DNA from 4 places in the Comamonas sp. 4034 genome. Region 1 is predicted to be linked to each of the others. Evidence: predicted binding sites of a transcription regulator. Region 1 holds the regulator's gene; each other region holds the start of a gene.
What was found. The regulator FNR, encoded in region 1, switches genes on or off when oxygen is low (the NO sensors DNR and NnrR bind a similar motif). The targets are predictions, from matches to a motif close to TTGATNNNNATCAA.
Positions count from the first base shown of each region.

Region 1 (7,539 bases):
GCGGGCTCCCCAATTCTGAAGGCGCCTGCCAAGACGCCCAGGACCTAACCAACCAGAGACAGACATGAAAAACGACAACCTGTTTTGCGCGCTGCGCGCAGCCTTTCCCAAAGACCTGGATGCCATCGCCGTGGAGACCACATCGGCCAGTGGTGAGCCGCTGAACTACAGCTGGCGTGATCTGGACCGCATGAGTGCCCGCATTGCCAATCTGCTGGGCAGCCTGAAGATACCCGCAGGCAGCCGCGTAGCGGTACAGGTCGAGAAATCGGTGGAAGCCATGGCGCTGTACCTGGCCACCCTGCGAGCAGGCTACGTTTTCCTGCCGCTGAACACCGCCTACCAAAGTGCCGAGATCGAATATTTCATCACCAATGCGGAACCAGCCGTGGTGGTGTGCTCGCCGCAGAACTTTGGCTGGGTGTCCAAAATCGCCTTCCAGTGCGGCACACAAAGCGTTTTCACGTTGGGCGATGACCGCAGCGGCACCTTGCTGGAGCGTGCTGTGCACTGTGCCGATACGCATGAGCCTGCCGTCAGGCAAGTCGACGACATGGCCGCCATTCTGTACACCAGTGGCACCACCGGCCGCAGCAAGGGGGCCATGCTGAGCCACGGCAACCTGCTGAGCAATGCAGTGATGCTGAAGGACTACTGGGGCTGGAAGGAGGGTGACGTGCTGATCCATGCACTGCCGATCTTCCATGTGCACGGCCTGTTCGTCGCCATCCATGCGGCTCTGCTCAATGGCAGCAAGATGATCTGGTTCTCCAAATTCGAGCCCAAGGCCGTGATCGCTGCGATGGAGCGCGCTACCGTCTTCATGGGTGTTCCCACCCTGTATGTACGCATGCTGGCCGAGCCCACGCTCACGAGGGCCGCCACCCGGAACATGCGCCTCTTCATTTCCGGCTCCGCGCCGCTCCTGATCGAGACCTTCCGCGAATGGCAGGAGCGCACCGGCCACACCATCCTGGAGCGCTACGGCATGAGCGAAACCATCATGCTTGTCTCCAACCCCTACCGTGCCGATAGCCGCTACGACGGGCAGGACGAGCGCCGGGGCGGCACCGTCGGCTTTCCACTGCCGGGTGTGGGCGTGCGCGTGCAGGGCGATGATGGTCAGCCGCTACCGGCTGGCGAGATCGGCAACATCCAGGTACAAGGCCCCAATGTGTTCAGTGGCTATTGGCGCATGCCTGAGAAGACCGCCGAAGAGTTCACGAAGGATGCCTGGTTCAAGACCGGTGATGTCGGCAAGGTGGACGCGCGCGGCTACGTGACGATTGTGGGTCGCAGCAAGGATTTGATCATCTCGGGCGGCTACAACGTCTACCCGGCAGAGATCGAAGGCTTCATCAACGAACTGCCCGGCGTGGCCGAAAGTGCCCTGGTTGGCGTACCGCACCCTGACTTTGGCGAAGTGGGGGTTGCCGTGGTCATTGCCAAGCCAGGCCAGGCCGCAGATGCCGAAGGCATCATTGCGACGCTGAAAAAACAGCTGGCCAATTTCAAGATTCCCAAGCGCTGCTTTGTGGTGAACGAGCTGCCGCGCAACACCATGGGAAAGGTGCAAAAGAATCTGCTGCGGGCGCAATACCAGGACCTGTTCAAGGGTTGAAGCTCTTGGCGCCTTCAAGCCAATCCATGAACCAGGGCGGCTGGAGGCCGTAAAGCAAAAGAGAAGGCTAAAAGCCTTCTCTTTTTATAAGCGGCGGGCACTCAAACCTGCCGTTCGCTCTGCTACTGAAAACAAGGTGGCTGTCCTTGGCCCGCATGCGCTGCAGGCCGGATTTGCCAGAAACTCAGCGCAGTACCAGCACCGGAATCGTGGCATGCGTCAACACATGCTGGGTCTCGCTGCCCAGCAGCAGGCGCTTGATGCCGCGATAGCCATGCGAGGCCATGACGATCAGGTCACAGTGCTCCTTTTCCGCGGTCTTGAGCAGCGATTCGGCCACCAGATCGGATTGCAGAACAATGCTCTTTACCGGCACGCCCACTGCAGTTCCCTGGGCAACGACCTTGTCGACCACGACCTGGGCGGCGTCCAGCCAGCCTTGCTGGATACGTTCCACCTCCTTGAGGTCGATGACCGCGCTGCCTTCAAAGTAACTGCGGGGGTAGTTGGGCGAGATATTGACCACGGTGATCTGGGTCTGTCCCAGCTTGGCCAGAGCAAGCGCATGCTGCACTGCTTTTTCGGACAGCTCGGATCCATCGGTGGCGAGCAGGATATGGTTGTACATCTTCAGCTCCTTTCGAGGGTGCAACCGGGGCGGCTGCATGTTTGTACCTTAACCCATTGGCGCAAAGGCTGCCTTGCGCTGTGTCAGAGCCGACAATGGCAGCATATGTTTGCCGGGAGCACGGTAGGCCTACTCAGACCGTGCATTGCTGGCTGTTAATCAGGGCCTGCAGCTTGTCGGTATCCAGGATGCGTACATGGCGTTGTTTGACTTCGATGATGCCGTCTTCCGCGAACTTGGAGAAGGTGCGGCTCACGGTCTCCAGCTTCAGGCCCAGATAGCTGCCGATTTCTTCCCGCGTCATGCGCAGTATCAGCTCGGACTGCGAGAAGCCCCGCGCGTGCAGGCGCTGCACCAGATTGAGCACGAATGCGGCCAGGCGTTCCTCGGCGCGCATGCTGCCTAGCAGCAGCATCACACCGTGTTCGCGCACGATTTCGCGGCTCATCACCTTGTGAACGTGGTGCTGCAAGGCATTCACTTCGCGCGACAGCTCTTCCAGCTTGGAATAGGGCATCACGCAGACTTCCGCATCTTCCAGCGCAATGGCATCACAGGAATGCTGGTCGTTGACGATGCCGTCCAGACCAATGATTTCGCCTGCCATCTGAAAACCTGTGACTTGATCGCGTCCATCTTCGGTGGCCACGCTGGTCTTGAAGAAACCGGTGCGAATCGCGTACAGTGATGTGAACGCCTCGCCGTTGCGAAACAGCGCTCCCCCGCGCTTGATTCTGCGGCGCGTGGCCACGATCTCATCGATGCGATCCATCTGGTCGGGCGACAGACCCACGGGCATGCACAGCTCTCGCAGGTTGCAGTTGGAGCAGACCACTTTGATTGTGTTGGCTGTCATGAGTCAATATCCGTTCACAAAAAGATCGCGCGGGGGCGGAGGTTCCTTGAATGCTTCCATTGTCTACGCAGACAAAAAAAATACTCTTGATGTAAGTCAAGGACGTGGCCGGCCGGTTGCGGCACATTGGGGCATCCGTACGGAATTGAGACCATGATTTCCCTGACCCCCGATTTGTTGCGCCGGTTTGATGTACCCGGCCCCCGTTACACTTCGTATCCTACCGCAGACCGATTTGTTGAAGCCTTTGGTGCGAATGGCTACAAGCAGGCGCTGGAGCAGCGGCGAACCGGGCTGGGTACCCGCTTGGCACCCTTGTCGCTGTATGTGCACATTCCGTTCTGCGAATCACTGTGCTACTACTGCGCCTGCAACAAGATCATCACCAGGCATCCCGAACGCGCCGACGAATACCTGGATTATCTGGAGCGTGAACTGGATCTGCAACTGGCCCACTGCCCGGCCCGCCAGACCGTCAGCCAGCTGCACCTCGGCGGCGGATCGCCCACCTTCCTCTCCGACGATGGGCTCTCACGCCTGATGGACATGTTCAAAAGCCGGTTCCAGCTGCAGCCGGGGGGTGAGTACTCGATCGAGGTCGATCCACGGACCGTGAGCGGGGAGCGCCTCGCACACCTGTTTCGACTGGGCTTCAATCGCCTGAGTTTCGGCGTGCAGGATTTTGACCCGCAAGTGCAAAAGGCAGTGCACCGCGAGCAGTCCTCGGAGCAGGTTTTTTCCCTGATGGCCCAGGCGCGGTTGATTGGCTTTGAATCCATCAATATTGACCTGATCTACGGCCTGCCTCACCAGACGCCGGTCAGTTTTGCACACACGATGGAACTGGTGAGCCAACTGCGGCCCGATCGTATTGCGCTGTATGCCTATGCGCATCTGCCTGAACGTTTCAAGCCCCAACGCCGCATTGTCGTGCAGGATCTTCCCAAGCCCGTTGACAAGCTGACCATGCTGGCCCAGGCGCTGGAAGCCCTGCAGGCGGGCGGATACGTCTATGTAGGTATGGACCACTTCGCGCTGCCTGATGATGCTCTGGCCGTGGCCAAGCGCCAAGGGCGCCTGCACCGCAACTTTCAAGGCTACAGCACGCAGCCCGATTGCGATCTGCTGGCGCTGGGTGTCTCGGCCATTGGCAAGATCGGCGCTACCTACAGCCAGAATGCCAAGACGCTGGAGGAGTACTACGACCTGATCGACCAGGGGCAGATTCCTGTGGTGCGAGGCCTGGCACTCTCGCGCGATGACATGCTGCGCCGCTCCGTGATCATGGGCCTGATGTGCCAGGGCAGCCTGGTGATCGAATCGGTGGAGCAGGCCTGGCTGATCGATTTTCGCCAGTACTTTGCCGCCGAGCTGGAGCAACTGCGCAGCATGCAGGAGCAGGGGCTGGTTCAGATCACTGGCGATGCCGTGTCCGTGACCGAGCTGGGCTGGTACTTTGTGCGTGGCGTGGCCATGGTGTTTGACAAGCACCTGCAGGCGGATCGCACGCGGGCCCGGTTCTCGAAAATCATCTAGGAGCCTGCCTGCGGCTCAACGCCTTACCAGGCCCTCAGGCTCTTGTAGAGCATGTAGACCGCCAGGCACAGCAGAATGCCGCCAAATATCTTCTTGAGCTGGGCCACTGGCAGCCGGTGCGCCGCCCTGGCGCCCAGCGGCGCTGTCAGTACGCTGCATATGGATACCGCCAGCAGGCCGGGCAGCCAGATATAACCCAGCGAGTGGGGCGGCAGGCCTTGTACATGCAGCCCCGCCACCATGAAGCCCAGCACATTGGTCACGGCAATCGGGAAGCCCAGCGCTGCGCTGGTGGCCACTGCGTTGTGGATGGGCACATTGCACCAGGTCATGAACGGCACGCTGATGAAGGCCCCGCCTGCACCAACCAGCCCCGAGAGGCAACCGATCACCCCGCCGGCTGCCAGTTGGCCACCTGTGCCCGGCATGGTGCGCGTGGCTGCGGTTTGGGATTTGCGAAACATGCGCAGTGCCGAGTAGCCGACAAACAGCCCGAAGAACAGGCCCAGATACTGGCCTTTGAGCAGCGAAAAGATGCCCAGGCTCGCGACCAGTCCGCCCAGCACGATGCCGGGCGCAAGGCGCCGAGCGATGTCCCAGCGCACGGCGCCGCGCTGGTGGTGGGCGCGCACGCTGGAGATGGAGGTGAACATGATGGTTGCCATCGACGTGGCAATCGCCATCTTGATGGCCAGTTCCGGGGCAACGGCCTGGGTGCCCAGGATGTAGGTCATGAAAGGCACCAGCACCATGCCCCCGCCGATGCCAAGCAGGCCCGCCAGAAAGCCGGTGATCAAGCCCACGCACGAGAGCGGAAGCAGAACGATGGGATCAGTCATGGGCACCAGTATTCACCTGGACGGTTGTGGTACGCCCAGTAAAAAGGCCACCTGAACCAGGTGGCCTGAAACCCCGCCGCGGCGGAGAGGAGAAGTTGAAAGTGGCTGGCCTCATTGCTTCGGATCAGGCCAGCCAGGCCGAAAACAGGTGTTCGCAGCGGATCCACCAGACCGTCATCCTGAACCGGGGGTTCAGGTGGGCAAGGGCAACCTATCGTTGGGTTCATCTGACGCGAGACGATCACGCTCAATAGGTGATGTACCAAGCCCGTGCTCGTAGAGCATTGGTTCAAGGAACTATAAAGTCTGGCAGGGCTGCGAACGGCTCCATTGTACCGGCAGCCAGGGGGGGATGGCCGTAAAAAACCAATTCAATGCCCAAAGGCTGGGCAAAAACAATAGCGCCCACTGATTGCTGAATATGGGCTCAATGCCGATTTTTCAGCAAATGCTTGCATGCGGCCGCGATCTGGTGTTGTGTGCGAGCCGATGGAGGCGTTTTGCAAAACCCTACACCGTCTGCGTCGCATTGCCTGTGGCTGGCTGTCCAGTGGCGGCATCGAGGCGCTGCATGATGGATTGCAGGCGGGGCTCCTCCCAGTCGAGCGAAGCCTGGGCGGTAGCGGGTTCGGCCTGCTCAAGCTGCGCCACCTGGGTACGGGCCTGTTCGGCTTCCTGGTTCAGCTCGGTGTTCTGGGTTTTCAGATCGAGCAGATCAAAGGCCATGTTGAGGGCAGCCAGCACGGCGATGCGCTCGCGTCCACGAATCTTGCCGGCGTCGCGGATGCCGCACATGGCTTCATCCACCTGCTTGACGGCGGCCATCAGTCGCTCTTCCTGGCCTTCGGGACAGCCCAGCATATAGCTTTGCTGCATGATGTGAACTTCAAGCTGCTTCATGATTCGTCCTGGTCAAAAGTCTTGGGCAGGCGTTCGATCAGCGCGTCAACGCGCGAGCGGGCGGCCGTCAGGCGCGATTGTAGGGAGTCGCGTTCATGGGTGAGGGTATCCACCTGTTCCTGCAGGGTGGCATGCGCGCGCTGCAGTTGTTCGTAGCGGGTCAGCAAAGTTTCCACCCGCTCAAGCATCAGGTCCAAAGAAGGCGTAGTGACCATAGAGAGACAGTTTTATTAAAGCGCAACAGTAAAGACGATAAAATTGTACCCGTTGGTGCTCGCCATGGTGGTTCACATTCTGGCAGTTCAACGGGAAGCAGGGGAGTGCGCTTGTGCCCTACAAGCCATGCTCAACCTGCGCTGCCCCCGCAACGGTAAGCGATGGACGGTATTTGCCCTCCGCAGCCCGCACTCTAAGCCACTGGATACCTTGAACAAGTCTCTGGGAAGGCGCGCGCTGTGTCATCGTCAGCCCGGATACCGGCCAACACTGTGGATGGCGGTGCGCTGCAGAGCGCGCCGCTTCTGTTTTTCCCCATTTGCCGGCGGGGAGGCTGGCGCGGGGTACTTCATCGCTTGAGATGTAGATGCATTCCCATTCGCCAGTGGTGCGCCTGTGCGCGCCCGATTCTGCTATCGTTTTTTCTTCGTTGCACTCGCCATACACCCGCATTGCCCTGGCGGCGGCTCTGATGGCTGCCAGCCTGTCGGCACAGGCCCAGACTGCGAATGAAACAGAGGGTAAAACCCTGGAGGCGATGGTAGTCACCGCCAACCGCATCGAGCAACCGCTGTCCGATCTGACGGCCGATATGTCCATCATCGACAGCAAGACCATTGAGCGCCAGGGGCCAGGTGGCGTGGCCGATGTGCTGGCACGCGTGCCGGGTATCCAGATGACCCGCAATGGCGGCCCGGGCACCAGTACCAGCTTGTTCATTCGAGGTGCCGAGACGCGCTTTACCGCCGTGTATGTGGATGGCGTGCGCGTCGATTCGCAGTCCACCGGCGGTGCCTCGTGGCAAAACCTTCCGCTGGCGCTCATCGACCGCATCGAAGTGCTGCGCGGCCCGGCAGCGGCCGTGTATGGGTCGGATGCCATGGGCGGCGTGGTGCAGATCTTCACCAAGAAGGGCGAAGGCGCGCCCAAGCCCTATGTGGGC
Region 1 is NZ_JBNDIT010000004.1:59,495-67,033, reverse strand. It holds gene ABIE32_RS05860 (enoyl-CoA hydratase/isomerase family protein) at 1-19, shown strand, start outside; gene ABIE32_RS05855 (malonate--CoA ligase) at 65-1,621, shown strand; gene ABIE32_RS05850 (universal stress protein) at 1,806-2,249, opposite strand; gene fnr (fumarate/nitrate reduction transcriptional regulator Fnr) at 2,383-3,105, opposite strand; gene hemN (oxygen-independent coproporphyrinogen III oxidase) at 3,259-4,641, shown strand; gene ABIE32_RS05835 (sulfite exporter TauE/SafE family protein) at 4,665-5,480, opposite strand; gene ABIE32_RS05830 (cell division protein ZapA) at 5,991-6,380, opposite strand; gene ABIE32_RS05825 (PspA/IM30 family protein) at 6,377-6,595, opposite strand; cobalamin riboswitch at 6,633-6,879, shown strand; gene ABIE32_RS05820 (TonB-dependent receptor domain-containing protein) at 7,069-7,539, shown strand, end outside.

Region 2 (7,539 bases), on a different contig from region 1:
CCACCGGCGCGGGCGTGGCAGCCGTCGTCAACGAATGGGACGGCATCGGGCCATCCGCCACCGGCTACAGCTGGACCACCTACCCCGAGCGCCTGCAGGCCGCCGGTGTGCGCTGGAAGGTGTACCAGAACATGCCCGACAACTACACCGACAACCCGTTGGCGGGCTTTAAGCAGTACCGCAAGGCCAACGAGGCATCGGGCAAGCCGGTCAGCCACGATGGCAATGTGCCCTCCCCCGCCTACGATGAGGCCGACGATGCGGGCAATCCGCTCTACAAAGGCATTGCCAATACCATGGCCGACGGCGGCTTTCTGGCCAGCTTCAAGCAGGACGTGCTGGACGGCAAGCTGCCGCAGGTGTCGTGGATCGTGGCGCCGCAGGTGTATTCCGAGCACCCCGGGCCATCCAGCCCCGTGCAGGGCGCCTGGTACACCCAGGAAGTGCTGGACGCGCTGACCGCCCGCCCCGATGTGTGGAGCAAGACGGTGTTCATCGTCAATTTTGATGAGAACGACGGCTATTTCGACCATGTTCCCTCGCCGGCTGCGCCCTCCATCAACCCTGACGGAACCTGGGCGGGCAAGACCACCTTGCCGCAGGCCGACCTGGCGGTCGAGCGCTTCACCCACCCCAAGCCACCCGGCACCACCAGCCAGCCCCAGCCCGATGGCCGGGTGTACGGGCCGGGTGTGCGCGTACCCATGTACGTGATCTCGCCCTGGAGCCGGGGCGGCTGGGTCAACTCGCAGGTGTTCGACCATACCTCGGTGCTGCGCTTCATCGAGGCCCGCTTTGGTGTGCCGGAGACGAACATCTCGCCATTCCGCCGTGCGGTCTGCGGAGACCTGACCAGCGCCTTCAACTTTGCCCGGCCCAACAACGAAGCCCTGCCGCCGCTCGCCGGCCGCATCAACAAGGCCCAGGCCGATGCGCTGCGCGCCCAACAGCAGGCCCTGCCCCAGGTGGTGCCCGCTACAGATCGCGTTTTTCCTGTTCAGGAAGCGGGCGTGCGCCCGTCACGCGCACTGCCGTATGCGCTGCATGTGAACGCATCGGCCGATGCCAATGGCCATACCGTGCGCCTGGAGTTCAGCAATACCGGCCGTGCTGCTGCGGTGTTCCATGTGTACGACAAGTTGCACCTCGATCGCCTGCCGCGCCGCTACATGGTGCAGCCGGGCCTGTCGCTGGAAGACGTGTGGAGCACCCAGGACGGCCAAGACCGTTACGACCTGTGGGTGCTCGGCCCCAACGGCTTTCACCGCCACTTTGCCGGTGACATGCGCCTGCAAGGCGCAGCCGGTACGCCGCTGCCGGAGATCAGCGTGGGCTACGACACCAAGCACGGCCGCGTGGAGCTGGAAGTGAACAACCAGGGACGCGGCGAATGTGTGATCACCGTCAAACCCCTGGCCTACCTGGGCGACGACGTATGGTCGTTCAAGCTCAAGCGCGGCCAGAGCCGCAAGAAGCACTGGAAGCTCGACGACAGCGGCTGCTGGTACGACTTTGAGGTAACGAGCAATGCCGATGCCAGCTACCGGCGCCGCTTTGCCGGACGGGTGGAGACCGGCGAGCACTCGATCAGCGACCCGGCCATGGGGCAGGAGCCATCCTGAATTGCCTCGAATCGCCTCGGATTGCTATAAATAATATAGCTTATGGCGATTTCATGGCCTGCACTGCAGGCCATTTTCATTGAGATATTCAGCCTTCCAGCACCGGGTAGAGCGACAGCACCAGCAGTGCCGCCATGCCCCAGTTGAAGCGCTGCAGGGCCCGGGGCGTGCGCAGGGCGCGTCCCACTGCACTGCCGAACAGCGTCCAGACGCTGACACTGGGGTAGTTCACGAGGCCCAGCACCAGTGCCGCCAGCAGCAGGTTGCCCGCATAGCCATCGCGCGGCGTGTAGGTAGCAACAATGCCGATGGCCATGATCCAGGCTTTGGGATTGACCCACTGGAAGGCCGCTGCCTGCCAGAAGCCAAAAGGCCGGGCCCCCGCCTGGCCCGCGTCCACCTGCCCCGAGCGGGCTATCTTCCAGGCCAACCACAGCAGGTAGGCCGCGCCCAGGTACTTGAGCAAGGTGTACAGCCGGGGCTCGCGCTCGAACGCCGCACCCAACCCGAGCCCCACCAGCAGCAGCATGACCACCACGCCCAGGCTGATGCCCAGCATATGCGGCACGGTGCGGCGATAGCCAAAAGTGGCACCGGAAGCTGTGAGCATCACATTGTTGGGGCCCGGCGTGACGGAGCTGACGAAGGTGAACAAGGCCAGCGGCAGAACAAAGGCGGATGTTTCAGGCAGAAAGGACATGGCAGCGGGCAGGAAAGGAGAGAAGAAAAGCAAAAAAAGGAGATGTACGAAGATGCTAGCTTTGAAAATCAGTACAGTACCAGTACACTTTATCTGGCCACTTCAAGAATTGGCCTGCCTCCATGACCCAGACACTTTCACCCACCCCTGACATTGCGTTCTCCGCCCAGGTCTCTGCCGCCACCTGGGGGTGGCAGCCCGTGCGCACTGGCAGCGCATCCCTGGTCGAGCAACTGGTGGAGCATTTTGGAAACCGCATCCGCAACCATGGGCTGCGCGCCGGCATGCGTCTGCCGTCCGTGCGCGCGCTGGCCGAGCAGGCCGGCGTGAGCCGCGACACCGTGGTGCAGGCCTACGACCGGCTGGCCGCTCAGGGCCTGGTCCAGTCGCGCCGTGGTGCGGGCTTTTTCGTCTGCGCCCGGCGCGCGGTGTCGGCCACCCCGCCTGCACCTGCAGCTGCGCTGGCTCAGGGTGTGGCCTTCGACACCACCTACCTGCTGCGCGGCATCTTCCGCGAGGATGCCGATGGCTCTGGCCACACCGGCAGCGCGGGCTGCCTGCCCGCCAGCTGGATGGACGAGGGCTTGATCAGCGGTGCGATGCGCGCCATCCTCAAGCAGGGCGCGCGTGCGGAGCTGGGCCTGCTGGGCTATGGCCTGCCCCAGGGTTTTGCACCGCTGCGCCGGCAGATCGCATCCACCCTGCAGGCGCAGGAGGTACCAGCCCACCCCGAGACGCACCTGATGACGGTGAGCGGCGTCACCCATGGGCTCGATCTGATCGTGCGCGGCTTTCTGCAACCCGGCGACACGGTGCTGGTCGAGGACCCGGGCTGGTTCCTGATCTTCGGCCGCCTCAACACCATGGGCGTCAATGTCGTGGGCGTACCGCGTCTGCCGGGCGGCCCTGACGTGCAGGCACTGCAAGCCCTGGCAGAACAGCACCGGCCCAAGCTCTTCATCCTGAACACCGCCGTGCACAACCCTACCGGCCTGAGCCTATCGGCCGGCGTGGCACACGAAGTGCTGCGCATCGCCGAGCGGCACGATTTCCTGCTGGTGGAGGACGACACCTACTCCGAGTACCTGGGCAACATGCCGCTGCGCTTGGCCGCCATGGACCGGTTGCAGCGCGTGCTGCTGGTCGGCGGCTACTCCAAGACCCTCTCGGGCGGGCTGCGCGTGGGCTATGTGGCAGCGCGCCCCGAATTCATCCACCGCCTCACCGACCTGAAACTGCTGGGCGGCCTGACATCGGCCCTGCCCAGCGAGCAGATCGTGCACCGCATCCTGGCCGATGGCAGCTACCGCAAGCATGTAGACCGGCTGCGCGAGCGCGTGGACAAGGCGCGCCACCGCTGCCTGCGCCAGCTGGAAGCACTGGGCTGCCAGGCCGTGCACGAGCCCGTGGCAGGAACCTTTGCCTGGGTGGACTGCGGCATGGATTCCGAGCTGCTGGCCCGCCAGGCGGCAGAGCACGGGCTGCTGCTGGCGCCAGGCGTGCTGTTCTCACCGCGCCAGGCACCGTCAACGCTTTTGCGGATTTCCGTAGCCATGGCCGAACAGCCCACGGCATGGCAGACGCTGGAGTTGCTGCTCAGGCGCCACCGCCCTGCTTGATAGGCGGCCAGTGCACCTCAACAACTAATCAAATTAAAAATTGTCGATCCGTGGTACAAATTCGCCCACCTGAAGATCAGGCAGAACCAGGACTTTTGACGTGCACGCATACACCAGTATCAAGATCGGAGCCCATGACGATCAACCGCAGTCCGCACAGACCGTGCAGGCATTCCTTGAAGTTCTGGAGGCCACGGACTGGACGACCATCATGGGCCGCTGGCTGGAGACGCAGGAGACACCTCTTCCCGCCTACGTGCTGCAACACACCAAAAACAGCGCCACCTTGAGCGTGAGCCGCATTTGCCACGATGATGTGGATTACTACCAGCTGATGTTCTTTCAGCGGATCAAGGCAGGCCTGTTCAAGAAGAAAATGGTCGGTCTGAGCACCGAACTGCATGCTGTTGGCGACATGGCCGATTTCGCCGAATGCTTCTGGGCGGGACAATTTGACGAACTTCAGCAGCGCATGCGCGCCAAGGGTGTGAACACCTTCGCCTGACACTCGCCGCTCAGGCCACGGCGCCCCACGCAATCCAAGGCCGACATGGCTGGAGCTTGCCGAGGGGCGCCTGATTCAGCTTTTGTACAACGGCCATTGCCTGCGAAACCCGGTACGGCGGGCGCTCTGCGGGCCGAAGGCGCGCGGCTTTGATCCACATCGAATCCCTTTCATCTGCAGCTTGGCAAACTGCTTCTCAGCTTGTTTTTCAACCTCGGAGAAAATGATGAAAGCTCGAACCAAACTTGCCCTGCTGCTCGGTACGCTGATCGCTGCACCGGCCATGGCTGCCGCTGGCTGCGATATCGCCATCGAAGCCAACGACGCCATGCAGTTCAACAAGTCCAGCATTGCCGTACCTGCCAGCTGCAAGCAGTTCACCGTGAACCTCAAGCACACGGGCAAACTGCCCAAGGCTGCCATGGGACATAACTGGGTGCTGAGCAAGGCTGCCGACCTGCAAGCGGCAGCGACCGATGGCATCTCCGCCGGAGCGGACAAGGATTATGTGAAACCTGGCGACAGCCGCGTGGTCGCATACACCAAGGTCATTGGCGGCGGTGAATCCACATCTGTGACCTTTGACGTAGCCAAACTCAAAAGCGGCGAGAGCTATGCCTGGTTCTGCTCGTTCCCCGGCCATTCCGGAATCATGAAGGGCACTCTCGCCCTGGCCAAGTAACTTCCCCTCTCACAGCAAAGGCATCACGGCGCGCCGGTACACCCCATCACCCACTGGCGCGCCCACGCCCCTCAGTCAACAGCACTGCTGCCTGCACCCTTGATGAAAGGCCCAGCTTGCGCAGAATGTGCTGAACATGAATCTTCACCGTAGTTTCGGCAATTGCCAGACTGCGTGCAATTTCCTTGTTGCTGGCCCCCGCCGCAATCTCGCGCAGAATCTCGAACTCGCGTGGTGACAACTGCTCGAGCGGATCAACCGGCCCGACAACAACGGGTGGCACAGACGGTGCAGCCATCCGCGGCTGCTGGGCTTGCAATGCGCTCACAAGCTTGTCCGTCATTTCCATGCTCACCGTGGATTGGCCGCGCAGCGCGCGCTCAATGGCCGCAACCAGCACCTCACTGTCCGCCGTTTTGAGCAGGTAGCCATGCGCTCCACGCTGCAATGCCAGCGCCAGCGTGTCTGCATCCTCACTGACGGTAAGCATCAGCACTCGCGCCGATGGTGCAGCCTCTCGCAAACCGGGCAGCAGATCCACGCCGCTGACACCGGGCATGTGGTGGTCCAGCAGCACCACATCGGGCTGCAACTGCTCTGCACGGCGCAGCGCCTCTCCAGCATCTGCAGCTTCGCCCACCACCTGCAGCTGCGGCTGGGTCGCCAAAAGCGCTGTGACGCCTCGCCGGAAAAGCGGATGGTCATCGACCACCAGCAACCGAATCGGCGTGCGCTGGGTTTGCTCCGCGCTCATGGCAGGCTCCTTTCCGCTTCAAATGTTTCCGTTGTGGGCAGCAGACGCGGCAAGGTCAGCGCCACACAGGTGCCCGCCCCCACTACGGAGGTGATCTCCAGCGTTGCGCCGATGCTTGCAGCACGCTCGCGCATGATGCGCAGGCCGACATGCGTCTCGTCCAGCGCAGGCGACGCATTCTCCATACCTCGGCCATCGTCGCGCACTTCCACTACCCACTGCGGCGCCTGTTGTACATCTACCCATACGGCATGCGCCTGCGCATGCTTGCGCACATTGGACAACGCTTCCTGCACAACGTGCAGCACCTGCACCTGCACATCAGGCGGCAGCGCCATGCCTTCGCCCTCGATACTCAGATGTGCGGGCAGGCCCGTCTGGTGCTCGAACTTGGTCAACGTGGTACGCAGCGCGGGTCCAATATCCTCTGCGTTGGTTCGGGTACGGAAATGCACCAGCAACTCGCGCACATCAGACAGGCTTTCGCGTATGCCCGCATCCAATTCCGCCAAGGTTGCTTGCACACGGTCGCCATCCGGCGGCTCCCGAGCGATTTCGTCGCGCAGCAATGCTGCCTGAATCTTCAGAAATGCCAGGCTCTGCGCAATGGAATCATGCAGCTCGCGCGCCAACAGGCCGCGCTCATCCGCAACTGCCGCCTCTCGCTGAAGCGCATCGGCGCGCAACCCCTCCATACCACCCGCCAGGTGGCTTGCCAATGCATCCAGCAGTGCCTGGTCGTCAGCACCGAGCTCGGTTGGATGGCGGAAGAACAGGTCAACCTCGCCGACCATGCGTTCATGCAGCCGCACCGGGACACTCAGCACATAGGCAAATCCAGCCCGGCTGCACTGTCCGGCATCCACCCGGCCTGCCCGCGAGGAAGCGCCTCCGCGCCAGTCCTGCAGCACCACCAGTTGCGTCTCCGCCTGGGCCTTGGGTTGGCCACAGAAACAGTCTCCCGTGGGGACACAGTGTTCGGCATCGACCATTTCGTCGGGCAATCCCTCCGAGGCGAGCAGCACATAGCGACGATTGTCTTCATCCGACCAGCGCACTGCCACGGCATCGGCTTGCACGATCTTGCGCGTCTGGGCTGCAAAGCCCTGGGCCAGCGCCTGCAATGAATCAGCCTGGGCGACCAGAGCCGCGCCTTCGTACAGGGCCGCCAACCGGGCGCGCTCGGTCTGCAAATGTTCGGTCTTCTGCTGCACACGGCGCTCCAGGCTGGAGTACAAATCCTGCAGCCGCACTGCCATGCGGTTGAAGCCCCGGGCCACGGCACCGAATTCATCGCCACCTTCGCTAGCCACCCGGGCCGACAAGTCGCCCGCCTCGACGCTTGCCAACGCGGCCTGCAGTCGTGAAAGCGGACCGAACACCAGCAGTTGCGCAGAATACATGAGCGCCAGTGCCGCAGCGATGGCCAATGCCATCATTACAAACTGCGCTACGTTGAGCAGGGTGGTCCAGCGCGCAAGTTGCTGCTCAATGGTGCCCACCAGGCGATCAACGCCACCAACGAAGTCCTCGGCCTGCCGCGCAATGACAGTATTCTGTGCTGCATTGCCGTCCGCAAGCGGCTGCTGCCACTCCTTGCGAAGCTCCTGCCAGCTTTGCTGTACAGCCTTCAATGCCGCGCGAGAATCCTCATTGC
Region 2 is NZ_JBNDIT010000001.1:522,556-530,094, reverse strand. It holds gene ABIE32_RS02380 (phosphocholine-specific phospholipase C) at 1-1,622, shown strand, start outside; gene ABIE32_RS02375 (LysE family translocator) at 1,711-2,322, opposite strand; gene ABIE32_RS02370 (PLP-dependent aminotransferase family protein) at 2,445-3,941, shown strand; gene ABIE32_RS02365 (hypothetical protein) at 4,042-4,446, shown strand; gene azu (azurin) at 4,673-5,128, shown strand; gene ABIE32_RS02355 (response regulator) at 5,175-5,882, opposite strand; gene ABIE32_RS02350 (type IV pili methyl-accepting chemotaxis transducer N-terminal domain-containing protein) at 5,879-7,539, opposite strand, start outside.
Region 2: the regulator FNR is predicted to act here: its motif matches at 4,596-4,609, upstream of azu (azurin).

Region 3 (7,539 bases), on a different contig from region 1:
GGGCGAGTGGTCTGCCGATTACCTCGATCCGCACTCCAACGCACAGGGCTTTGCCTGGAACCCGGATAACTCCGATGCATCGCCCTACAAGATGCTGTCGTGGCGCAATGCCTGGGACATTCCGGATTTCACGAAGCGCACCGACGAGGCGCTGGCCGAGCAGGACACCGCCAAGCGGGCAGCGCTGTACCAGGCGATGCAAAAGGACTTTCAACCGGTTTCGCCATACGTCGTCATGTTCAACAAGGTCAGCCAGGTGGCCATGCAGAGCAATGTGAAGGATTTCACGGTCGGCCCGATCTATGACCTGGTGCAATACCGTTCCGTCAAGAAGAACTGAGTGTTGAAGCCGCAGGGCGCGTGCCGCTGTCGATGCGTGCCCGCGCTGCGCCATCCGTGCTGTGTGTCCCGGATCACCGGGGTTGCACAGTCAGCCTTGTGATTCTGGTTTTCTATGGCCTCCAGCTCTTCCTCCGTTCCCTCTGCTGCCACCGCCACCCCTGCTGCGCCAGCGGTGGCACAGCGCAGCGCGGGCCAGCGCCTGTGGCGCCGTGCCAAAGGCTTGCTGCAATGGCTGGTGATGCTCGCCATCACCTTGCTTGGCCTGCTGGCCATCACCTTCTACATTGGCCGCATGGTGCCGATCGATCCGGTGCTGGCCGTCGTTGGTGACCGCGCCACGCCCGATATCTACAACGCCGCCAAAGAGGCCATGGGGCTGGACAAGCCGCTGTGGCAGCAGTTTGCAATGTATGTGCGCGATGTGCTCCACGGCAACCTGGGCACCTCGATCCTGACGAGCAACCCGGTGTGGGAAGACATCAAGCGCGTCTTTCCCGCCACGCTGGAGTTGGCGACGCTTGCCACCATCCTGGGCGTTCTGGTGGGCGTGCCGCTGGGTGTGGCCGCTGCGGTGCGTCACAACAAGCTCACCGACCATATTGCGCGCTTTGTCAGCCTGATTGGCAGCTCCATGCCCGTGTTCTGGCTGGGCATGATGGGGTTGATGCTGTTCTATGCCAAACTCGGCTGGCTGCCCGGGCCGGGCCGCATCGACCCGGTGTACGACGGCATGGTGGCTGAGGTGACCGGCAGTCTGCTGATCGACAGCGCGCTGGCGGGCGAGTGGGACGTGCTGGGCGATGCGCTCTGGCACATTGCGCTGCCTACTTTGATCCTGAGCTATTTCTCTGTGGCGTATTTGAGCCGCATGACGCGCGCCTTCATGCTGGAGCAGCTGAGCCAGGAATACATCATCACCGCGCGCGCCAAGGGCGTGCCCGAATGGCGCGTGGTATGGAGCCACGCGTTCCGCAATATCGCCGTGCCGCTGCTCACCGTCATTGCGCTCACCTACGGCAACCTGCTCGAAGGCTCGGTGCTGACGGAGATCGTCTTTTCGTGGCCAGGCATTGGTTCGTATCTGACAGGCGCGCTGATGAACGCCGACATGAGCGCCATCCTGGGCTCCACCCTGGTGATCGGCACCGTCTTTGTGGTGATCAACCTGCTGACCGATGTGCTGTACGCGGTGTTTGATCCGCGTGCACGCCGCAAGGCTTGAATATGGAAGAAAAAGCTGTTGGCGCTTGTCAATAAAGCGCGAAATGCTATGAATTTAGATAACACTACGTCTGCCGAATCCAGGCTACCCCTGCGGGATTGGCTGCTGTCCGATGCGCCTGCATCGCCGCGCCAGGCCTTCTGGGGGTTGTGGTACCGGCGCGCGCGCCGCTTTGCCCGCAACCCGCTCAGCATGGCGGGCCTCTTGGTGCTCGTGGTCTTGCTGCTGGTGGCGCTGCTGGCACCGTGGATTGCTACGCACGATCCCCTCGCCCAGGTGCTGGCCGACCGCCTGCAGCCCATTGGCAGTGCAGGTCACTGGCTGGGCACCGATCAGTTGGGCCGCGACATCTTCTCGCGCGTTGTCTACGGCTCGCGCCTCACACTCGTCATTGCCATGCTGGTGCTGGTGATCGTGGTGCCGATCGGTTTGCTGATCGGCGTGGTGGCGGGCTACTTTGGCGGCTGGGTCGATACGGTGCTGATGCGTGTGACCGATATTGCGCTGGCCTTTCCCAAGATTGTGCTGGCGCTCGCCTTTGCCGCCGCCATGGGGCCGGGTGTGGTCAATGCAGTGATTGCAATTTCGATCACCGCCTGGCCTGCCTACGCGCGCCTGGCGCGGGCCGAGACCTTGAAGGTGGTGGAGAGCGACTACATCCATGCCGCGCGGCTGCAGGGCGCAAGCCATGCACGCATTCTGTGGCGCTATATCACGCCGCTGTGCATGTCTTCGGTCATTGTGCGTGCCACGCTCGATATGGCAGGCATCATCCTTACCGTGGCGGGCCTGGGCTTTCTGGGCCTGGGCGCGCAGCCGCCCAGCCCGGAATGGGGGTTCATGGTGGCATCGGGCCGCAATGTGCTGGTGGATGCCTGGTGGGTGGCCACGGTGCCGGGTATCGCGATCCTGATCGTGAGCCTCGCGTTCAACCTGCTGGGCGACGGCCTGCGCGATGTATTTGACCCGCGCCATGCTGACTGAGGGCTCCGTCATGAATACCGAAGTGCATACGCCCACCCCGCTTGCGCAGATCAGCAATCTGCGCATCAGCTTTCCAACCGCCACCGGCGCGCTGCGCGAAGTGGTGCGTGGCCTGTCGCTCACCCTGATGCCGGGTGAGCGCCTGGGTATTGTGGGTGAGTCGGGCTCGGGCAAATCGCTCACCGGCCGCGCGCTGCTGGGCATGCTGGCGCCGGGGGCGGTGTGGTCGGCGGACGACATGCGCTTTGAAGGCCGCGACCTGCTGGCGATGAAACCTGCCGCGCGCCGCCAACTGTGCGGGCGCGATATCGGCATGATCCTGCAGGATCCTAAATACTCCCTCAACCCGGTAATGACCGTTGCCAGCCAGCTCAAGGAGGCGTTTCACCTGCGTGAGCCGCACCTCAAGGGCGCGGCGCTGCAGGCGCGCATGGTGCAGGCGCTCGAATCCGTGCATATCCGCGATCCCGAGCAGGTGCTCAAGGCCTATCCGCATGAGCTGTCTGGCGGCATGGGCCAGCGCGTGATGATTGCGATGATGGTCTCTTCCGGCCCCAAGCTGCTGATTGCCGATGAGCCGACCAGCGCGCTGGATGTGCTGGTGGCCATGCAGACCCTGCGCGTGATGGACGAATTGATCGCCCGGCACAACACGGGCCTCATCCTGATCAGCCATGATCTGGAACTGGTCAGCCAGTTTTGTGACCGCGTGGTGGTGATGTACGCTGGCCAGGTGATGGAAACCTGTGCGGCCGGTGACTTGAACCAGGCCACCCACCCCTATACACGCGCCCTGCTGGCCGCCAGCCCCCGCTTGCAGCAGGACCAGGCATGGTTGCCCACCATGCAGCGCGACCCGCGTTGGCGTGAGCCACAGGCCGCCATGACAGGAGGTCTGCAATGATCGATGTGAATGGTGTGAGCATCGGTTTTGAAACGCCCCAGGGCTTCAAGACCGTGGTGCACGGGGTGAGCCTGCAGGTGCCGCAGGGTCAGGCCTATGGGCTGGTGGGCGAATCGGGCTCGGGCAAATCCACCGTGTTGCGGGCGCTGTGCGGCATGACGCCGCTGTGTGGCGGTCAGATGCAGGTAGCCGGTCAGCCGGTTGCCAAGCACATGCCCAAGGCGCAGCGCCGTGCCGTGCAGATGGTGTTTCAGGACCCGTATGCGTCGCTGCACCCGCGCCTCACCGTAGACCAGAGCTTGCGTGAGCCGCTTTTGATTCACGGCATGGATCGTGTGGCCGAGCGCGTGACCCAGGCGCTGGCCGATGTGGGGCTGGACGCCAGCTTTCGCTATCGCTATCCGCACCAGCTCTCGGGTGGGCAACGCCAGCGCGTGGCCATCGCCCGTGCCCTGGTGCTGGAGCCGCAGGTGCTGCTGCTCGACGAGCCAACCAGCGCGCTCGATGTATCGGTGCAGGCGGAGGTTCTGAACCTGCTCAAGAAGCTGCACCACGAGCGGGGCCTGACCATGCTGCTTGTCAGCCACAACCTGGCCGTCGTTGCATTCCTGTGCAGTCAGCTCTCGGTCATGCAGCATGGCCGGATCGTTGAAAGCCTTGGTACCGATGCAGTACGGGCCGGTGCCGTGCAGACCGACTACGCTCGCCAGCTGCTGACAGCCGCCGATGGCTACCGCCGCGTGCAAGAAGTGGCATAAGACGGTATGAGCATAAAAAATAGCTTCTGGCGCTACTCCATCAGGCGCAGGAAGCTATTGTTTTGATAGTTGTTGGGTTACGGTGTGAAACGCTTCTCGAAACGGGCCACATCCTCTTCGAGCTCAAACGTCACCACCTGGCCCATCTTCTGGTCGGTCTCGCGGCAGGCGGCATAGACGCTGGTCTTGCCCACCAGATCCATGGCCGGAATATCGATGATCGCGTAGGGGTAGGGGACGAACACGTGGTACTCGAACACGATGCGGTGCTCGTTGCGTGGGTTGGGGTAGAGCAGGTAGCCGTGGGCGCTCAAGGTTTTGCTGGGCATGGCATTTTGTCAAAAATACAGAATTGCTGTTAGTGTGCCGCAAGCGAGAAGGGCTGACGGGGCGGCGTGGTTTACACGGCATCCCACATGGCGGGCCCGTATGGATGGACTGATGCGCCATCAGCGCGGATATTTCTGCGGCCTTCCGGACGGAAATTTGGTTCAACGCGTTGATGAGCCATGCTACGCTTGGCCTATCCCAACCCCGCCAGTTGACCGATTTATCTCCATGTTCCACACCCATATCGCCGTCCAGACCGCTGACTTTGATGTGAGCGAGGAGCTGCGCCTGCTGCGCGCGGCAGATGCGCGCATTGGCGCGGTGTGCAGCTTTGTGGGCACGGTGCGTGATCGCAATGACGGTAGTAGCGTGGCCAGCATGGAGCTGGAGCACTACCCGGGCATGACTGAAAAGTCGATTGCCGAGATGGTGGAGGCAGCGCGCCAGCGTTTTGATATCTATGGTGCGCGCGTCATCCATCGCGTGGGTTTGTTGGCGCCGCAGGACCAGATCGTACTGGTGGCCGTGTCGAGCGCGCACCGGGGCGAGAGCTTTACGGCCTGCGAATTCCTGATGGATTACCTCAAGACGCAGGCACCCTTTTGGAAGAAGGAAGACACCCCCGACGGCGCGCGCTGGGTGGACGCGCGAGTGGCCGACGACGCAGCGATGGCTCGCTGGAACTGAATCGTGGTCTGCAAGGGCCTTGGCGCCGTAACGCCTTCTTGCTGACAGTTGTTGCGGAATTTCATGAAAATGGCTGTTGGCGCTTAGCTGGTGAGCGCAGACAGCTATTTTTTATATAGCAATAGAGGTTGCGGCTTTTATCAATCCGCATGCGGCTGCTGAATATGGTGGACAAGCCACGAATGCTGCGCATCTGCTGCATGGGCACGTTGCTTTCAAAACCATAGCTACAGGCGCTTTTCCGTTGTGCATTATTGGCTGATTTGAATGAAAAAACACTGTGGGATTCGTCCTGCAGACCGGATGGCGCGCGCCTGATATACCCGTATCAGGCTGCCTGCAGCTTCTTGAAAAACCGGCAGGCGACGCAAAATATTCTGCAGTTCAATTTTCCAGACGGAATATTCATTTCATGCGAATCGATAAATTAACCACCAAGTTCCAAGAGGCACTGTCGGACGCCCAATCGCTGGCGCTTGGCAACGACAACGCCTATATCGAACCCATCCACGTACTCACTGCCATGCTGCGCCAGCCAGATGGCCCCAAGTCGCTCCTGGCACGCTCCGGCGCCAATGTGGCGGCGATGACGACCGCAGCCGAGAATGCCATCAAGCGCCTGCCGCAGGTGCAGGGGCAGGACCAGGTCACGGTGGGTCCCGAGTTGCAGCGCGTGCTGCAGGCGACCGAGAAGGAGGCCATCAAGCGTGGCGACCAGTTCTATGCCAGCGAACTGTTCCTGCTGGCCTTGACCGATGACAAGGGTGAGGCGGGCCGCATCGTTCGTGAAGCGGGGTTGACCCGCAAGGCGTTGGAAGCGGCGATTGACGCCGTGCGCGGAGGACAGAGTATGGACAGCGCAGATGGCGAGAGCCAGCGGGAAGCCCTGAAAAAATACACCCTTGACCTGACCGAGCGCGCCAGAAGCGGCAAGCTCGATCCGGTGATCGGTCGTGATGACGAAATCCGCCGCACCATCCAGGTGCTGCAGCGGCGCAGCAAGAACAACCCGGTGCTCATCGGCGAGCCCGGCGTGGGCAAGACGGCCATTGTCGAAGGCCTGGCCCAGCGCATCGTAGCGGGCGAAGTGCCCGATACCTTGCGCGACAAGAAAGTGCTGGTGCTGGACATGGCAGGCCTGCTGGCCGGTGCCAAGTACCGGGGCGATTTTGAAGAGCGTCTGAAATCGGTGCTCAAGGAAGTTGCGCAGGAAGAAGGGCGCATCATCCTGTTCATCGACGAAATCCATACCATGGTGGGCGCGGGCAAGGCCGATGGCGCCATGGACGCGGGCAATATGCTCAAACCGGCGCTCTCGCGCGGCGAGCTGCACTGCATCGGCGCTACTACGCTCGATGAATACCGCAAGTACATCGAGAAGGATGCGGCGCTGGAGCGGCGCTTCCAGAAAGTGCTGGTCAACGAGCCTTCGGTGGAAGACACCATTGCCATTTTGCGCGGCCTGCAGGAAAAGTACGAAGCCCATCACGGCGTGGATATCACCGACCCGGCCATCGTCGCTGCAGCCGAGCTGTCGGCGCGCTACATCACCGACCGTTTCCTGCCCGACAAGGCGATTGACCTGATCGACGAGGCCGCTGCCAAGATCAAGATCGAGATCGACTCCAAGCCTGAGGTGATGGACAAGCTCGAACGCCGCATGATCCAGCTCAAGATCGAGCGCGAGGCGATGAAGAAGGAGACCGACGAGGCTTCGCAGAAACGCCTGGCGCTGATCGAGGAAGACCTGTCCAAGATCGAGCGCGAGTACGCCGACATGGAGGAAATCTGGAAGGCCGAGAAGGCCGATGCCATGGGCAGCGAGCAGATCCGCAAGGAGATTGACCAGATCAAGTTCCAGATCCAGGAAGCCACGCGCAAGGGCGATTTCAACCAGGTGGCTGAGCTGCAGTACGGCAAGCTGCCCAGCCTGGAAAAGCAGCTGGCCGACGTGCAGAAGGACGAAAAGGGCGAACAGGCCAAGGACAAGGGCCACAAGCTGCTGCGCACCCAGGTGGGTGCCGAGGAAATCGCTGAAGTGGTGAGCCGCGCGACTGGCATCCCGGTTGCCAAGATGATGCAGGGCGAAAAGGACAAGCTTCTGCACATGGAAGCCAAGCTGCACGAGCGTGTGGTGGGCCAGGACGAGGCGATCAATGCCGTCTCCAACGCCATCCGCCGTTCTCGCTCCGGCTTGTCCGACCCGAACCGGCCTACCGGATCGTTCCTGTTCCTGGGCCCGACCGGCGTGGGCAAGACCGAGCTGTGCAAGGCCTTGGCGGGCTTCCTGTTCGACAGCGAAGACCACCTGA
Region 3 is NZ_JBNDIT010000009.1:10,357-17,895, reverse strand. It holds gene ABIE32_RS11330 (ABC transporter substrate-binding protein) at 1-340, shown strand, start outside; gene ABIE32_RS11325 (ABC transporter permease) at 455-1,564, shown strand; gene nikC (nickel transporter permease) at 1,613-2,548, shown strand; gene ABIE32_RS11315 (ABC transporter ATP-binding protein) at 2,559-3,452, shown strand; gene ABIE32_RS11310 (ABC transporter ATP-binding protein) at 3,449-4,210, shown strand; gene ABIE32_RS11305 (hypothetical protein) at 4,288-4,539, opposite strand; gene moaE (molybdopterin synthase catalytic subunit MoaE) at 4,769-5,227, shown strand; gene clpB (ATP-dependent chaperone ClpB) at 5,640-7,539, shown strand, end outside.
Region 3: the regulator FNR is predicted to act here: its motif matches at 5,486-5,499, upstream of clpB (ATP-dependent chaperone ClpB).

Region 4 (7,539 bases), on a different contig from region 1:
AGAGTGGGTTCACCGGTGTGTTCGTCGGCCTGGCAGTCATCGTCATCACCGGCGTGCCGCTGATCCTGGCCGACAAGGTGATCGGCGGCGGCAACGGCACGGCAGGGCTGGCAGCTTCGTCCACTGCAGGCGCTGCGGTGGCCAATCCGCAGATCATCGGCAACATGATCCCCGAGCTCAAACCCATGGCCGATTCGGCCACCGCCATCACCGCCACGGCCTGCCTGCTCACCGCCATCCTGGTGCCGATCCTCACCGCCATGTGGGCACGCAAGTACGGAATGCTACGAAATAAGGAGCAAACTGCGCAAACTGCACCTGCGCAAAACCCCAATTCACTGGTGCAGGATGGCCATTTCTGACCACCGAACACAGCCAGCCCCCAAGGAAAGATCGACAGGAAAGAAGAGAAAGAATGAGTAATTTGCCCCTCCCCTCCCAGCGCCTTGCAGGCAAGGTGGCCCTGGTGACCGCAGCTGGCCAGGGCATTGGCCGCGCCAGTGCCGAGCGGCTGGCCGCCGAAGGCGCGCGCGTGATCGCCACCGACATCCACATGCAGTCGCTCTCGAGCTCCGGCCTGGATGCACGGCAGCTTGACGTGCTGGACAACGCCCAGGTGCAGGCGCTGGCGGCCGAACTGGGGCCCATCGACATCCTGTTCAACTGCGCAGGCTTCGTACATGCGGGCTCCATCCTGGAATGCAGCGAAACCGACTGGGACTTTGCCTTCGACCTGAATGTGAAGGCCATGTACCGCACCATCCGTGCCTTTCTGCCCGGCATGCTGCAAAAGGGCGCTGGCAGCATCATCAACATGTCGTCGGCCGCCTCCAGCATCAAGGGCGTGCCCAACCGCTTTGCCTACAGCGCCTCCAAGGCTGCCGTCATCGGCATGACCAAGTCGATTGCCGCCGATTACTGCACCAAGGGCGTGCGCTGCAATGCCATCTGCCCTGGCACGGTCGATTCGCCATCGCTCGCCCAGCGCATTGCCACGCAGGCGCAGCACGAAGGCCGCTCGGTGGACGAAGTGCGCGCCGCCTTCATCGCGCGCCAGCCCATGGGCCGCGTGGGCAAGCCCGAGGAAATCGCGGCGCTGGTGGCCTACCTGGCTTCCGACGAAGCCGCCTTCACCACGGGCCAGGCGCATGTGATCGACGGCGGCTGGGCCAACTGACTACAGCTGCTCGCAACGAATGACAACGAGTGGGTAGCGGCTGCGTGACACCCCTCGCACCCCGCCCTGCATAGACTAAGAACATTGTTTTTGATAATGGAGACTGCATGAAACTGCTGCGCTACGGCCCTGTGGGCCAGGAAAAACCCGGACTGCTGGATGCCAGCAACACCTTGCGCGACCTGTCTGGCGTGGTGGCCGACATCCACGGCGACACCCTGAGCGATACGGCGCTCGCCAAGCTGCGCGCCATTGACCCGGCCACCCTGCCCGCCGTCGGCGGCCAGCCCCGCATTGGCCCCTGCGTAGGCCGGGTGGGCAAATTCATCTGCATCGGCCTGAACTACGCCGACCACGCCGCCGAATCAGGCGCGGCGATTCCCACCGAGCCCGTGGTGTTTGGCAAATGGACCAGCGCCATCTGCGGCCCCAACGACGACGTCGAGATTCCGCGCGGATCGACCAAAACCGACTGGGAGGTGGAACTGGGTGTGGTGATCGGCAAGCCCGCCAAATACATCACCGAAGCCGAGGCGCTCGACCATGTGGCTGGTTACTGCGTGATCAACGATGTGTCAGAACGTGAATGGCAGATCGAGCGCGGCGGCACCTGGGACAAGGGCAAGGGGTTCGACACCTTCGGCCCCATCGGCCCCTGGCTGGTGACGCGTGACGAAGTGCCCGATCCGCAGAACCTGGCCATGTGGCTGGATGTGGATGGCAAGCGCTTCCAGAACGGCAACACCAAGACCATGATCTTCACCGTGGCGCAGATCATCGCATACCTCAGCCGGTGCATGAGCCTGCAACCAGGCGATGTGATCTCGACCGGCACGCCACCCGGCGTCGGCCTGGGCATCAAGCCCACGCCCGTCTACCTGAAGGCGGGCCAGACCATGCGCCTGGGGATTGAGGGCCTGGGCGAGCAGCAGCAGACTACGGTCGCCGCCTGATCCACTGTGGCACCGAACGGCCCGCACGGCGTTGCCCTGCGGGCTTTTGCTATCTAAGCGCTGGCATCTTCGGGGCGCCCGGGCCATGTGGATCATTGCTCAGGTCTTCTCGGCGATCTCGGGTTCGGTGGTTGCCAGCAGCACCTTATGCATCAACGAAAGCAATCCAAATTGAGATTCAGATAGAACTTCAATTATCAAATACCTGTTAACGCTGACGTACAAACCAACCATTGCTCATCTTTTGATACAGGAATATCCGCTAAGCTTCGCAGCTTCATTCGCCCATCATGAATGCCCATGAGCCGCCTGCTTGCACAACTTCTTGTTCCTTTGGCCCTGGCCAGCCTGTCTGCTCCCGTCTGGGCGCATGACGACGACCACCATGGACGCCGCCACCATCGCCAGGAGTACAAGGAAGAGTACTGGGACGGCCAGTGCAAGGTCGAGCGCAAGTGGAAGAAGAATGGCGAGTACAAGGAAAAGCGCAAGTGCCGCGACCGGCCCGTCGTCTACCAGCAGCCGGTGTATGTGGAGCCGCAACCGGTTGTGGTGGCCCCCCGCCCCGTGATCGCCGTTCCCAGGCCCGAAGCCATTGTGATCAGCCCGCAGATCGTGATTCGTCCCTGACGGCTGTGCGTCAAGCCACTTGAAGCATTTATGAGCCCTGGCGCCCGATAGGAAGGCGCCTCAAGCTATATAAAAAATAGCAAATCAGTTCACTGCAAAGCGCTGTCAGACACTTGTTTGACAGCGCTTTGGATTTTGTGGCACCTGCGCGCTCAGCCTTGGCCCACAATCGGCCCATGTCTCTCAACGCAAAACAATTTCCGGCCACGGGCGCCATCACCCTGGTACAAGGCATCGAGGTCGGTCACTTCACGGACAGCCGCCGCCCCACGGGTTGCACAGCCATTCTGGCCAGAGATGGCGCGGTGGGCGGCGTGGATGTACGCGGCGCCGCCCCCGGCACGCGCGAGACCGACCTGCTGCACCCCACCAATCTGGTCGAGCGCGTGCACGCCATCGTGCTGGCCGGTGGCAGCGCCTGGGGGCTGGATGCTGCCAGCGGCGCCATGCGCTGGCTTGAAGAGCAAGGTGTGGGCCTGGACATCTCGGTGGGCCGCATTCCCCTGGTGCCTGCGGCCGTACTGTTTGATGTGCTGGTGGGCGATATGCGCGTGCGCCCCGACGCCGCCGCCGGCTATGCCGCATGCAAGGCGGCCAGCCGCGCCATGCCTGCGCAAGGCAATGTGGGCGCCGGTGCGGGCGCTGCCGTAGGCAAGATCTTTGGCATCGACCGCGCCATGAAAGGCGGCATTGGCACGGCTTCTGTCACTGTCGACGGCGTGACCGTGGGTGCCATCATTGCCTGCAACGCACTGGGCGATGTGATCCACCCCGACACCGCCCAGGTGGTGGCGGGCGCGCGTACCGCAGATGGCAGGCAACTCATGGATACGCGCCGCGCCCTGCTGCGTGGCGAGCCGCCCAGGCCGTTGTTGGCGGGCACCAACACCACCATTGGCGTGGTGGCAACAGACGCCACCATCACCAGGGCCCAGGCGAGCCGCCTGGCCACCGTCGCACACGACGGCCTGGCGCGCGCCATCAACCCGGTGCACACCATGTCGGACGGCGACACGCTTTTCTGCCTGGGCACGGGTGCCACCGGCCACAACCCCGGCATGATGGTGCTGGCCACCATGGCTGCCGAAGCCGTGGCCCAGGCCACCTTGCAGGCTGTGCTACAGGCGCGCAGCTTACATCTGGATGCCGGAGAAAACCACAAAGCGCTGCACTTGCCCAGCGCCGCTGATTTACAGTAAGCGGTCTTCCAATACCGCTGCATGCGCAGCACCCGAACACCATGGGTGACCGATCCACCACGATGCGCCACAAGGCCTACCAACTGCGCCAGACGTTGATCACGCTGGTGCTCAATATCCGCGATGCAGTGGTGTCCGGCGGGCCCTTGGTGATCATTGCGGTGGCGCTGATCGTGGCGGCCTACTGGTGGCTCAAGCCCAATCCACCGTCGGAAGTAACGCTCGCCACCGGCCCGGCGCAAAGCGCCTATGCCAGTTTTGGCGACCAATACCGCTCGGCCCTTGCCAGCAACAAGATCAAGGTGAATCTGGAGGCCAGCGAAGGCTCGTTCAACAACCTTCAACTGCTGCGCGAAGGCAAGGCAGACCTCGCCTTTGTGCAGGGCGGAACAGCCAGCCTGACCGATGAAGACCTGGAAAACCTCACCTCGCTGGGCGCGCTTTTTCTGGAGCCCGTCTGGCTGTTTTACCGCACCGATGCGGCGCAGCGCCTCAACAAGCGCCCACAGTTGACCAGCATGACCCAACTGTCCGGCTGGAAGGTGAATGTCGGCACGGCTGGCAGCGGCGTGCCCACCCTGTTCAACCAGTTGCTCGAGGCCAACCACCTCAGCCCCAAGCAGCTGACGCTGTCGCAATTGACGGAAACACCTGCCACGGTCGATTTTCTGGCAGGCAAGCTCGATGCCATGGTCTTCGTCTCCGCGCCCGAATCCCTGATGGTGCAGATGCTGCTGCAAACGCCCGGGGTGCAACTGATGGATTTTCCGCAGAACGAGGCCTATGGCCGCAAATTCAGATTCTTGACGCCCGTCACGCTGCCGCGCGGCATCGTGGATCTGGCCGCGAATGTGCCGCCGCGCAATGTGCACCTCCTGGCATCCACCACCTCGCTTCTGGCGCGCGACGATACCCACCCCGCCATCAAGCAGCTGTTTGCCCAGGCGTCGCAGAACATCCACAGCAATGCAGGCTGGTTCAACCGGGCGCGTGATTTTCCCAATACCAAGAGCAGTGAGTTGCCGGTGGCACAAGAAGGGGTGCGGGCCATCAATGAACCCTCGCCCTGGCTGCAGCGCTATCTGCCTTTCTGGCTGGCCAATCTGGTGGAGCGCATGTGGCTGGTGATGGGTGTTCTACTGGCCTTCATGCTGCCGCTGTCACGCATCGTGCCGCCGCTCTACCAGTTCCGTGTGCGTTCGCGGGTGTTCAAGTGGTATGGACGGCTGCGCGCCGTCGAGCATGAGATGGAGCAGCCCGACCCTGACCGCGCCGGTATCCGGGCCGAGCTGGAGGAGCTCGGCCGCAAGGTCGAGAAAATTACCGTTCCGCTCTCCTACGCCGACGAGCTGTACGCGCTGCGCAGCCATATCCATTGGGTGCTGCAGAAGCTGGACATGCAAAGCCGGGAGCCTGCACAAACCACACAGGGCCCAGCCAATGGGCCAGACCACTCTCCCGCCATCTGACCCTGCTGCGCCAGGCCCAGGCGCAGAGCAGCCTCCCGGTCCGACATTGCTCGCCCATTCGTAACGGTTGACGGATAACGGGCGACAACACCCGCGTCCCGATAGCCTCGGGACAACCCTTGCATTCCTTGACTTACAGCAAGGTCTCGCCACGCCCAACGCACCAGAATGCGGGTAAACCTTGACGTCAGGCAATGTGTCGCCGCACACATGAATAGCGGCGCGGTGATGCACGAAATCGGTCTTATCCGTCTGGAAAGACTTTCTCAAGCCGAATTCACTGCTAATTTTGATAGCAAAAAACCGCGTGCATTGCGCACGGCTTGGCGCAACAATGCGCCAAGGGATTGACTGTCATCAAGATTCGAGCCTAAGCCCTTGGCATAGGTCAAGTGTTATTTGTATTTACAATACTTTCACTAATTCTTGAAAATTAGAAATTCTATAAATATTCACGATGGCCTCCGACCCGCCCACCTCTTTCACCGCCCCAGCGACAGGTGCGGTGCAGCGCCCCTCCAGAGGCGGAGCGTGGCTGCAAGTGGTAGCGGCATTGCTGTGGCTGCCGCAGGCAGCGGTCATTGCCTGGAGCATTGGTGCCCTGCAACAGGGTTCGGCCTGGAATGAGGTTTGGAAGGCGATGGCCTGCTTCCTGGCCATCGGCCTGGTGCGTGCGCTGGTCGATGCTGCCGGCCTTCGCCTCGCCTTCACAGCAGCACGGCGCTATACGCAGCAGTTGCGCCAGCAGGCGCTGCAAACGCTGGCATGGCGTGCGCCCACCGACAGCCAACGCCCTTCCCCCGGCCTGGCCGCGAGCGTGCTGAACGAGCAGGCCGACCAGATCACGCCTTATTTTGCGCGCTACACCACGGCCCGCAGCAAGGTCGTGGTGGTACCCTTGGTGATCCTTGCATGCGTGGCCTGGTTTTCATGGGTGTCGGCGCTGGTGCTTCTGGTGGCCGCACCACTGATTCCCATCTTCATGGCCCTGGTGGGCTGGCGTGCCGAGGCCGCCAGCCAGAAGCACTTGCAGGAAATGGGCAACCTCAACCAGTTTCTGCTGGACCGCCTGCAGGGCCTCACCAGCATCCGCGGTCTGGGCGCCATTCCTTCGGTAGCCAGCCAGCTTGCCGCCACGGCCGAGCGCCTGCGCAGCAACACCATGGCTGTCCTGAAGATTGCATTCCTGTCATCGGCAGTGCTGGAGCTGTTTGCTGCGCTGGGCGTGGCCCTGGTGGCCGTGTACGTGGGGTTCCACCTGCTGGGCCAGTTGCCTTTTGGCAGTTGGGGCGGTCAGCTCAGCCTGGCCCAGGCCATGTTTGTGCTGCTGCTCGCACCAGCCTTCTTCGAGCCGTTGCGCGAGCTGTCAGCCGTCTGGCATGACAAGGCTGCCGGCCTTGCCGCAGAGCAGGCACTGCAGGCGCTGCAAGAGCCCGGGCCCCGGTTGGTGGGAGCCAGTCACCACGACGCAGCTGCCCCAGAGGTGGATTCGAACCCAAACACCCCACACGGCCTGCACATTGCACTGCATGGGGTGGGCTTTTGCTACACCGAAGGGGGTGCGCAGGTGGTGAATGGCTTCAACGCCGACATCCAGCCTGGTGAAAAGGTGGCGCTCTGGGGCGAAAGTGGCAGTGGCAAATCAACCGTGATGGCATTGATTGCCGGGCTGGCAGAACCATCGCAAGGCTGCATCCATATCGGAGGCCTGCCCCTGGACAGCGCCAACGCTGCCGCGCTGCGCAGTCGCATGGCCTGGGTTGCCCAGAAACCGCATTTGTTTGCCACCAGCCTGCTTGGTAATATCAGCCTGGGCCGCAATCTGGATGACACCCTCTTGCGGCAAGCCGTGCACAGTGCCGCGCTGGGCGATGTGCTGGCCCAGCGCGGCAACGCCATCATCGGAGATGGCGGCCTGGGCCTCTCCGGTGGCGAAGCGTTGCGGCTGACCCTGGCCCGCGCCGCAGCCAATCCGGGCTGCCAACTGGTGCTGGCCGACGAGCCAACCGCCCATTTGGATGCCGAAACCGCGCAGTTTGTACGCCAGGGTCTTTTGCAACTGGCTGCAGGCGGCGCCACCCTGGTGGTGGCCACACACGACCCGCTGCTGG
Region 4 is NZ_JBNDIT010000016.1:71,012-78,550, forward strand. It holds gene kdgT (2-keto-3-deoxygluconate transporter) at 1-362, shown strand, start outside; gene ABIE32_RS16615 (SDR family oxidoreductase) at 416-1,177, shown strand; gene ABIE32_RS16620 (ureidoglycolate lyase) at 1,285-2,130, shown strand; gene ABIE32_RS16625 (hypothetical protein) at 2,431-2,760, shown strand; gene ABIE32_RS16630 (P1 family peptidase) at 2,937-3,959, shown strand; gene ABIE32_RS16635 (TAXI family TRAP transporter solute-binding subunit) at 4,001-5,428, shown strand; gene cydD (thiol reductant ABC exporter subunit CydD) at 5,886-7,539, shown strand, end outside.
Region 4: the regulator FNR is predicted to act here: its motif matches at 5,776-5,789, upstream of cydD (thiol reductant ABC exporter subunit CydD).